DNA from 2 places in the Bradyrhizobium sp. BLXBL-03 genome. Region 1 is predicted to be linked to the other one. Evidence: riboswitches for the same ligand, from Rfam matches in the RefSeq annotation. Region 1 holds a riboswitch; the other holds the start of a gene.
What was found. A riboswitch is a leader RNA that binds a small molecule or an ion and turns the genes downstream of it on or off. The one in region 1 is predicted to bind ZMP and ZTP.

Region 1 (3,645 bases):
AGTAGCCTCTCCATCGTCATTCCGGGGCATCGCGGAGCGATGAACCCGGAATTAAGAGGTTGTTGCGTGAGATTCCGGGTTCGCGCTGCGCGCGCCCCGGAATGACGGCGGTGAGATCAGTGCCGGAAGTGCCTTGTCCCCGTGAACACCATGGCGATGCCATGCTCGTCGGCGGCCTTGATCACCTCGTCATCGCGCATGGAGCCGCCGGGCTGCACCACCGCGGTGGCGCCGGCCTCGATACAGGCGAGCATGCCGTCGGCAAACGGGAAGAACGCGTCCGACGCCACCACCGAGCCCTTGGTCAGCGGCTCCGCCAGCTTCAGCTCGTTGGCCGCATCCAGCGCCTTGCGTGCCGCGATCCGGGCTGAATCGACACGGCTCATCTGGCCCGCGCCGATGCCGACGGTGGCGAGATCCTTGGCGTAGATGATGGTGTTGGACTTGACGTGCTTTGCCACCCGGAACGCGAACTTCAGGTCGCGCATTTCGGTTTCGGTCGGCGCGCGCTTGGTGACGACCTTGAACGTCATGTCGTCGACCACGGCGTTGTCGCGGCTCTGCACCAGAAGCCCGCCGGCCACCGTCTTCGCCGTGAGGCCCGGCGCGCGGGGATCGGGCAGGCTGCCTGCGAGCAGCAGGCGCAGGTTTTTCTTGCCGCCGATGATGGCGATCGCCTCTTCGCTGGCGTCAGGCGCGATGATGACCTCGGTGAAGATCTTCGTGATCTCGCGCGCGGTGTCGGCATCGAGCGGCCGGTTCATCGCGATGATGCCGCCGAAGGCGGAGGTGGAATCGCAGGCCAGCGCCTTGCGATAGGCCTCGACGAGGTTCGCGCCTTCAGCGACGCCGCAAGGGTTGGCGTGCTTGACGATGACGCAGGCGGCAGTGCGCTTGGTGTCGAACTCGCCGATGCACTCATAGGCCGCGTCGGTGTCGTTGATGTTGTTGTAGGAGAGCTCCTTGCCCTGGAGCTGCCGCGCGGTCGAAACGCCCGGGCGCTTGTCGGGCGTCGCGTAAAACGCCGCGGTCTGGTGCGGGTTCTCGCCGTAGCGCAGCGACTGGATCAGTCTGCCGCCAAAGGCGCGGAAGTCGGGTGCGTCAATCCCGAGCTGCCGGTTGAACCAGTTGGAAATGGCGGCGTCATAGGCCGCGGTGCGGGCATAGGCCTTTGCCGCAAGCCGCCGGCGCAGCTTCAGCGTGGTCGCGCCGTTGTTGGCAGCGAGCTCGTCGAGCACGGCCTTGTAGTCGTCCGCCTCGACCACGACCGCGACGTCGTCATGGTTCTTCGCGGCGGCGCGGATCATCGCGGGACCGCCGATGTCGATATTCTCGATGCAATCCTCGAAGCCGGCGCCTTTGTCGACGGTGGCCTCGAACGGATAGAGGTTGACGACGAGGAGATCGATCGGCGCGATGCCGTGCGCCTTCATCGCCTCGGCATGTTCCTTGTTGTCGCGAATTGCGAGCAGGCCGCCATGCACCTTCGGATGCAGCGTCTTGACGCGGCCATCCATCATCTCGGGGAAGCCGGTGAGGTCCGAGACATCCTTCACCTTGAGGCCGGCCGCGGCGATCGCCTTTGCGGTGCCGCCAGTCGAGACCAGCTCGACGTCATGCGCGGCAAGCGCCTTGGCGAACTCGGTCAGGCCCGATTTGTCGGAGACGGAGAGCAGGGCGCGGGTGACGCGGCGGGGATGGTCAGTCATGAGCAAGATCCTCTGTTCAGGGAGTGTCTATGCCCAGGCGCGCGGCGGATACGTGTCGCGCTTCCCGATGGTGCTCCATCCAAGGTCGCCAGTCGCGCGAACGAGCGCTCGATAGCAGCTTTTGACCGTTTTCACAACGACGAGATGGGACCGAATCGAGTGCGTCTACAGCGGAAGTTCCGGCTCCCGCCGCGCGTTGCGGCGGGCATTGGTGACCGCGGGCGAGGCGGTGGAGCGCACAAAGCTCCAGCGGATCGTAGGCGCCTGGCGGGCATCCTGGCGGATCACGATCTGGGCGGTGCGACGCGGGCCGTCATTGCCGGCCAGGAACACGCTGTCCTCGAGCTCGACCTTGTCGTCCATGGCCTCGAAGGTCCAGACGTCGCGGTTCGGCAGCACCAGCATGACGCCGCGCGCATCCGACAGCCGGCTCGCTTTCACCGCGGGATGCAGATGAAAGCGCAGCGCGAAATCGGCGTCAGCGCCCTTGAGCCGCGCGCCTTGCGGCGGCGACAGCGTGTCCTCGCCGTCGATCCGCGTGCCGTCATTGGCGACCATCAGCACGCGCCGATGGATCACGCCGAACTTGGCGAGATAGCCATTGTGCGAGGTCGTCAGCAGCGTGCCGCCCTCGACGACCTCGCGATAGCTCTCGACCTCATGAGGGCCGCTGATGACAGGCGCGCCGTGCAGCAGCCGCTTCATCGCCGACATCTCGACGAATTGGCAGGACGAGGTGTCGTGATAAGTCAGCGTCGAATGCGCCGCGGTGCCGCGCGCAAACGGCCGCCAATTGTCGCGGCCTGTGGTCGGCATGCCGCAATTGGTGACGATGCGGCTGATGCCGGAGGACAGTTCGAACGACAGGCAACCGGCATGCGCGTCGTGGCTGACGCCGGGCGGCGGCGGCGCGCCGGTGTCGACGATGACAGTGGTGGGGCCGGCATCGAGGCGCTGGAAGCCGGTGTGCGGCATGTTCGCCATCGGCGCGCCATGGGTATCATCATAGGCGAGCAACGTCGCGAGCAGATCCGATGGCGTCGCGCTCATGCCGTTGAACAAAGCGAAATTGCCGTCGCCGTGCCGGAAGAAGCGCAGCATCGGCATCATGCGGTCGATCGCATTGAGCAGCGCCGGCGGCGGCGCGATGTTGCGCGCGGCAAAGGTCTGCCGCAGCGGCAACAGATCGATCAGGAGCTCGATCAGCGCACCCGGATTGCGCGAGATGTGGCCGCCGTCGGGGAGGATCTGCCGCTGCAACTCGTCGGAGAGCTTTTTCGATGCGCTGCGGATATGGCGGGCCTGATTGGCGAGACAAAGCGTGGTGTAGCACAGCGCGATCTGCACCTGGAGTTTCGGCACCCCGTCGGGGATGTTGACCATGGTGTAACGCAGGAAGCGGATCTCGCGCGCCAGTGCGCGCAAGTAACGGCGGTAGAATTTGTTGTCGGTGTCGTTGAGCACCAGCGGCGCCTGCGACAGCAGCGAGATCACGCGCCGCGCCAGCACGTCGGCGCGGCGCGCTAAGGGCCGGCGCTTGTTGGCGGGGTTGCTGATCCAGTCCTCGACCAGCGCGCGAGCATTGGCGCGGGTCAGCGCGGTATCGGCGGCGCGCAGATGCCGCAGCCAGCCGAAACCGAGCAGCGCGACCTCCCAATCCTCCGACGGCGGATCGAGGTCGAAGATCGAGCGGCCATGGCAATTGACGATCTTGCCGGCGAAGACGAAGCGGCCGGCATAGATCTCGGCCGCGCGCGTCGCATCCGCAGTGCGCAAATCATGCGGCGCGATGATCAGCCGATCGGTCCGGCCCGGCCAGACCCGCGACAGCGCAACGGAACCGCCGCTCGCGCGCGCGAGCATGTGCCGCGCGAAGCGGTTCATGACCAGCGTCGAGATACGTCTGCGTTGAGCGACCGACACGCCTTGCCTTGAA
Region 2 (3,645 bases), 3.4 Mb from region 1:
GGATACGCCAGTGACTGATGTCAGCACACCCAGCGGAAAGGCGACATCGATCCCCCTGAGATTGTTGCGCTCGACACCGCTCAGCTTGAGCCAGCCCTGCGAATTGCGATGATTTTGCCGTGGTGGTGGGACTCGGCCAAACAGGTATCTTGCGGTGTACGATGTCTCGACGGATTTCAATCCGTCGATTGGGCCGCTGTAAAGGATATTGCCGCCGTGCCGACCGGCGTCGGGCCCAACGTCAACGATCCAGTCGGCGTGTCGCACCACGTCCAGCTCATGCTCGACCACAAAGAGCGAGTTTCCGCCCACTTTCAACTTGTCGAGCGCCCGGAGCAGCGCTTCCGTATCGGAGGGATGCAGCCCGGCGGACGGTTCATCGAGCACATAGACCACACCGAACAGGTTTGAGCGGACCTGCGTCGCCAGACGCAGACGCTGGAGCTCGCCCGGTGACAAGGTCGGCGTACTGCGCTCGAGGGTCAGGTAACCGAGACCGAGCTCGAGCAGCACGCCAAGTCGTGCGCTCAGATCCTGCGCAATCCGCTGCACGACGATCGCCTTCTCCGGGTGGTCGTCCCGCCGGCCAGCGCTTCCGTCGCAATATGGCCGCATCAGCACCGCCAATTGCTTCAACGGAAGGCGAGCCATCTCGGCAATATCCATTCCGGCAAACTTGACCGAGAGCGCCTCGGCCTTGAGACGCTTGCCGTGGCAAAGCGGGCATTCAGCGCTCAACATGAATTGCGACACGCGCTTCTTCATCATCGCGCTGGTCGTATTGGCGAATGTCTCCATGACGTAGCGACGGGCGCCGGTGAAAGTGCCTTGATAGCTCGGCTCCTCCTTGCGCCGGAGGGCTCTCCGAACCTCCTTGGCGTCGTAACCGGCGTAAACCGGCACCGTGGGTTGCTCGTCCGTGAACAGAATCCAGTCACGGTCCTTTTTCGGAAGCTCGCGCCACGGCCTGTCCACGTCGTAGCCAAGCGTCGTCAGGATATCGCGCAGGTTCTGGCCGTGCCATGCGGTCGGCCACGCCGCGACGGCGCGCTGGCGGATGGTGAGGGTATCGTCGGGCACCATCGAGCGTTCGGTCACGTCGTAGACGCGCCCGAGGCCATGGCACTTCGGGCAGGCCCCTTCCGCTGAATTGGGCGAGAACGACTCGGCATAAAGCAGAGGTTGCGACTTCGGATAGTCGCCGGCGCGCGAATAGAGCATGCGCAAAAGGTTCGACAGCGTCGTGACGCTGCCGACGCTCGATCTCGTGGTCGACGATCCCCGCTGCTGCTGCAGCGCCACCGCCGGAGGCAGCCCTTCGACCTCGTCCACCTCAGGCACAGCCATCTGGTGGAACAGGCGACGGGCGTAGGGCGACACGGATTCCAGGTAGCGCCGTTGCGCCTCGGCATACAGCGTCCCGAATGCCAGAGACGATTTTCCGGAGCCGGATACGCCGGTGAACACGACCAGCGCGTCCCGGGGAATGTCGACGTCCAGGTTCTTCAGATTGTGCTCGCGCGCCCCGCGCACCCTGACAAATCCCGGAGCCGATTGCTGCGAGCGCGCGCTTGGTTTGTGCACCTTCTGGTCCATGCTCGTCCCGTCGTCCTCGGGACGACAACTGCGTCAAAGTCCCCACGATCCAAAGAAACGGGTCGCGGTCTGGCCGCCGCTGGCATCTACCCTCTTTGTTTGTCTTCTGCGCTTCGTCCGTCGGAGCTTCTTGAGCGTTCTTCGAAGCGATCAGCGCCCTTGGCGAGATCCTGCCCCGTCTTGCTCTCGCGTTTCGCTTCGTCCTTGGCAGCTGCCTCGCGCAAGCCCTCAGCGGCCCGCTTTCCGGCTTCCGATGATTTTCGCTCGTGATCCATTGGTTGCTCCCTTCGTCGTGAGGACGCTCCTCCAGGAATAGTTTCTTATCCAGCTTTCGGGGCTATCCTGCTCAGCCGTAGATTTCCAATGAGATCGCCTGGGCTTTGTTCCTTCTCCGCCGGGCTGCTCTCCCGCGATGTAGTCCCTCTACGAGTTAGGAGGGCGTGGACGGGCGGCATCTTCGGTGCGATGTTCATTGCCACCAGCATCGCCATGGTGCCCCGGCTTGGCGTCACGTCAGTGGCAACGCTCATCATCGTCGGGCAATTGCTGAGCTCACTGGCATTCGACCAACTCGGCTTCTTCGGCTTGCCGCGACAGCCCATCACGGTCCTGCGAGGAATCGGCGTTGTGTGTCTCATCACGGGCATGACTCGTACGCGGATAGCTTGTCCGCCAGGGGTGAGCCGCGGCCGCACGAACTGGCAGTTGCAGACGGCTCGCAGGTCGGCTAACTTTCCTTTGCGAAGAGCCCCGTGCTCATTCGTCCGTTCGCGCGACTGGCGAGCTAACGTGGAAACGACCACGGTGAAGCGCGAATGGTTCCGACGCCGATCGCCTGGGCAACCCATCTGCTGGAACAACAGCGTGTTGAGGAGCCCGAGCATGCCTTCATTTCGCAACGAACTGTCGATCAACGATTCTGAGATCGCCGCCGCCCTCGCGGGGGAGGAGCGCCGTCAACAGGACGGCATCGAACTGATTCCGTCGGAGAATTACACCTATCCGGAGGTGCTCGAACTGCTCGGATCGGTCTTCACCAACAAATATTCCGAGGGATATCCTGGACGCAGATATTACGGCGGCCAGCACTATACGGACGAAATCGAGAACCTCGCACGGCAGCGGGCCTGCTCGCTGTTTCGTGCCGAGCACGCCAACGTTCAGCCGCTTTCGGGATCACCGATGAATCAGGCCGTCTATCTCGGCCTGTTGAATCCCGGCGACACCATTCTCGCCATGGACCTCTCCCATGGCGGCCATCTCACCCACGGCGCGCCGGTGTCCCACATGGGGCGTTTGTTCAACTTCATGCGCTACAAGACGACCCCATCATCAGGCGCGATCGATTTCGACGAATTGCGCGCAATTGCGCGTAAAGCGCGTCCGAAGATGGTTTTGTGCGGCTACAGCTCCTATCCGCGCGACCTCGACTATGTCGCTTTCAAAAGCGTTGCCGACGAAGTTGGCGCGCTCACGATGGCTGACGTCAGCCATTATGGCGGATTGGTTGCCGCTGATGTCATGCGCAATCCGCTTGATGCCGGCTTCGACGTCATGACAACGACATCGCACAAGACGCTGCGCGGCCCCCGAGGCGGGATCATCCTGTGCCGGAGGGAAATTGCGGGGCGGATCGATGCGTCCGTCTTTCCAGGTCTCCAGGGCGGACCTCACATGAATGTCGTGGCCGGGATTGCCGTGACGCTCAAAAGGGCGGCGACCCCGGATTTCCAGGGTTACGCGCGGCAGGTCTTGCGCAACGCGAAGGTTCTCGCCGACACACTGATGGAGCGCGGCATGAAGCTGGTGACGGACGGGACCGACAATCACATGATGGTCGTCGATACGGCAGCGTCCGTCGGACTCGACGGGCGAGCCGCCGAGGAGGTGCTCGACGCCATAGCCATCACCACGAACAAGCAGGTTATTCCAGACGATCCGCGCCCGCCGCTCAGGCCGAGTGGAGTTCGCCTCGGGACACCGGCGGCGACCACGCGTGGCATGGGAGAGACCGAAATGCGTCGCATCGGCGAGTTCATTGCGGCTGCG

Region 2: linked by a shared signal. The riboswitch ahead of glyA (serine hydroxymethyltransferase) and the one ahead of purH (bifunctional phosphoribosylaminoimidazolecarboxamide formyltransferase/IMP cyclohydrolase) in region 1 are both predicted to bind ZMP and ZTP.

The regions. Positions count from the first base shown of each region.
Region 1 covers NZ_CP182470.1:331,512-335,156, reverse strand. The annotation lists gene ACNJX9_RS01615 (MFS transporter) at 1-5, shown strand, start outside; gene purH (bifunctional phosphoribosylaminoimidazolecarboxamide formyltransferase/IMP cyclohydrolase) at 117-1,709, opposite strand; ZMP/ZTP riboswitch at 1,734-1,815, opposite strand; gene ACNJX9_RS01605 (heparinase II/III family protein) at 1,875-3,593, opposite strand.
Region 2 covers NZ_CP182470.1:5,384,849-5,388,493, reverse strand. The annotation lists gene ACNJX9_RS26015 (excinuclease ABC subunit A) at 1-1,596, opposite strand, end outside; gene ACNJX9_RS26010 (hypothetical protein) at 1,683-1,871, opposite strand; partial or broken gene ACNJX9_RS26005 (DMT family transporter) at 1,960-2,232, shown strand; ZMP/ZTP riboswitch at 2,359-2,444, shown strand; gene glyA (serine hydroxymethyltransferase) at 2,479-3,645, shown strand, end outside.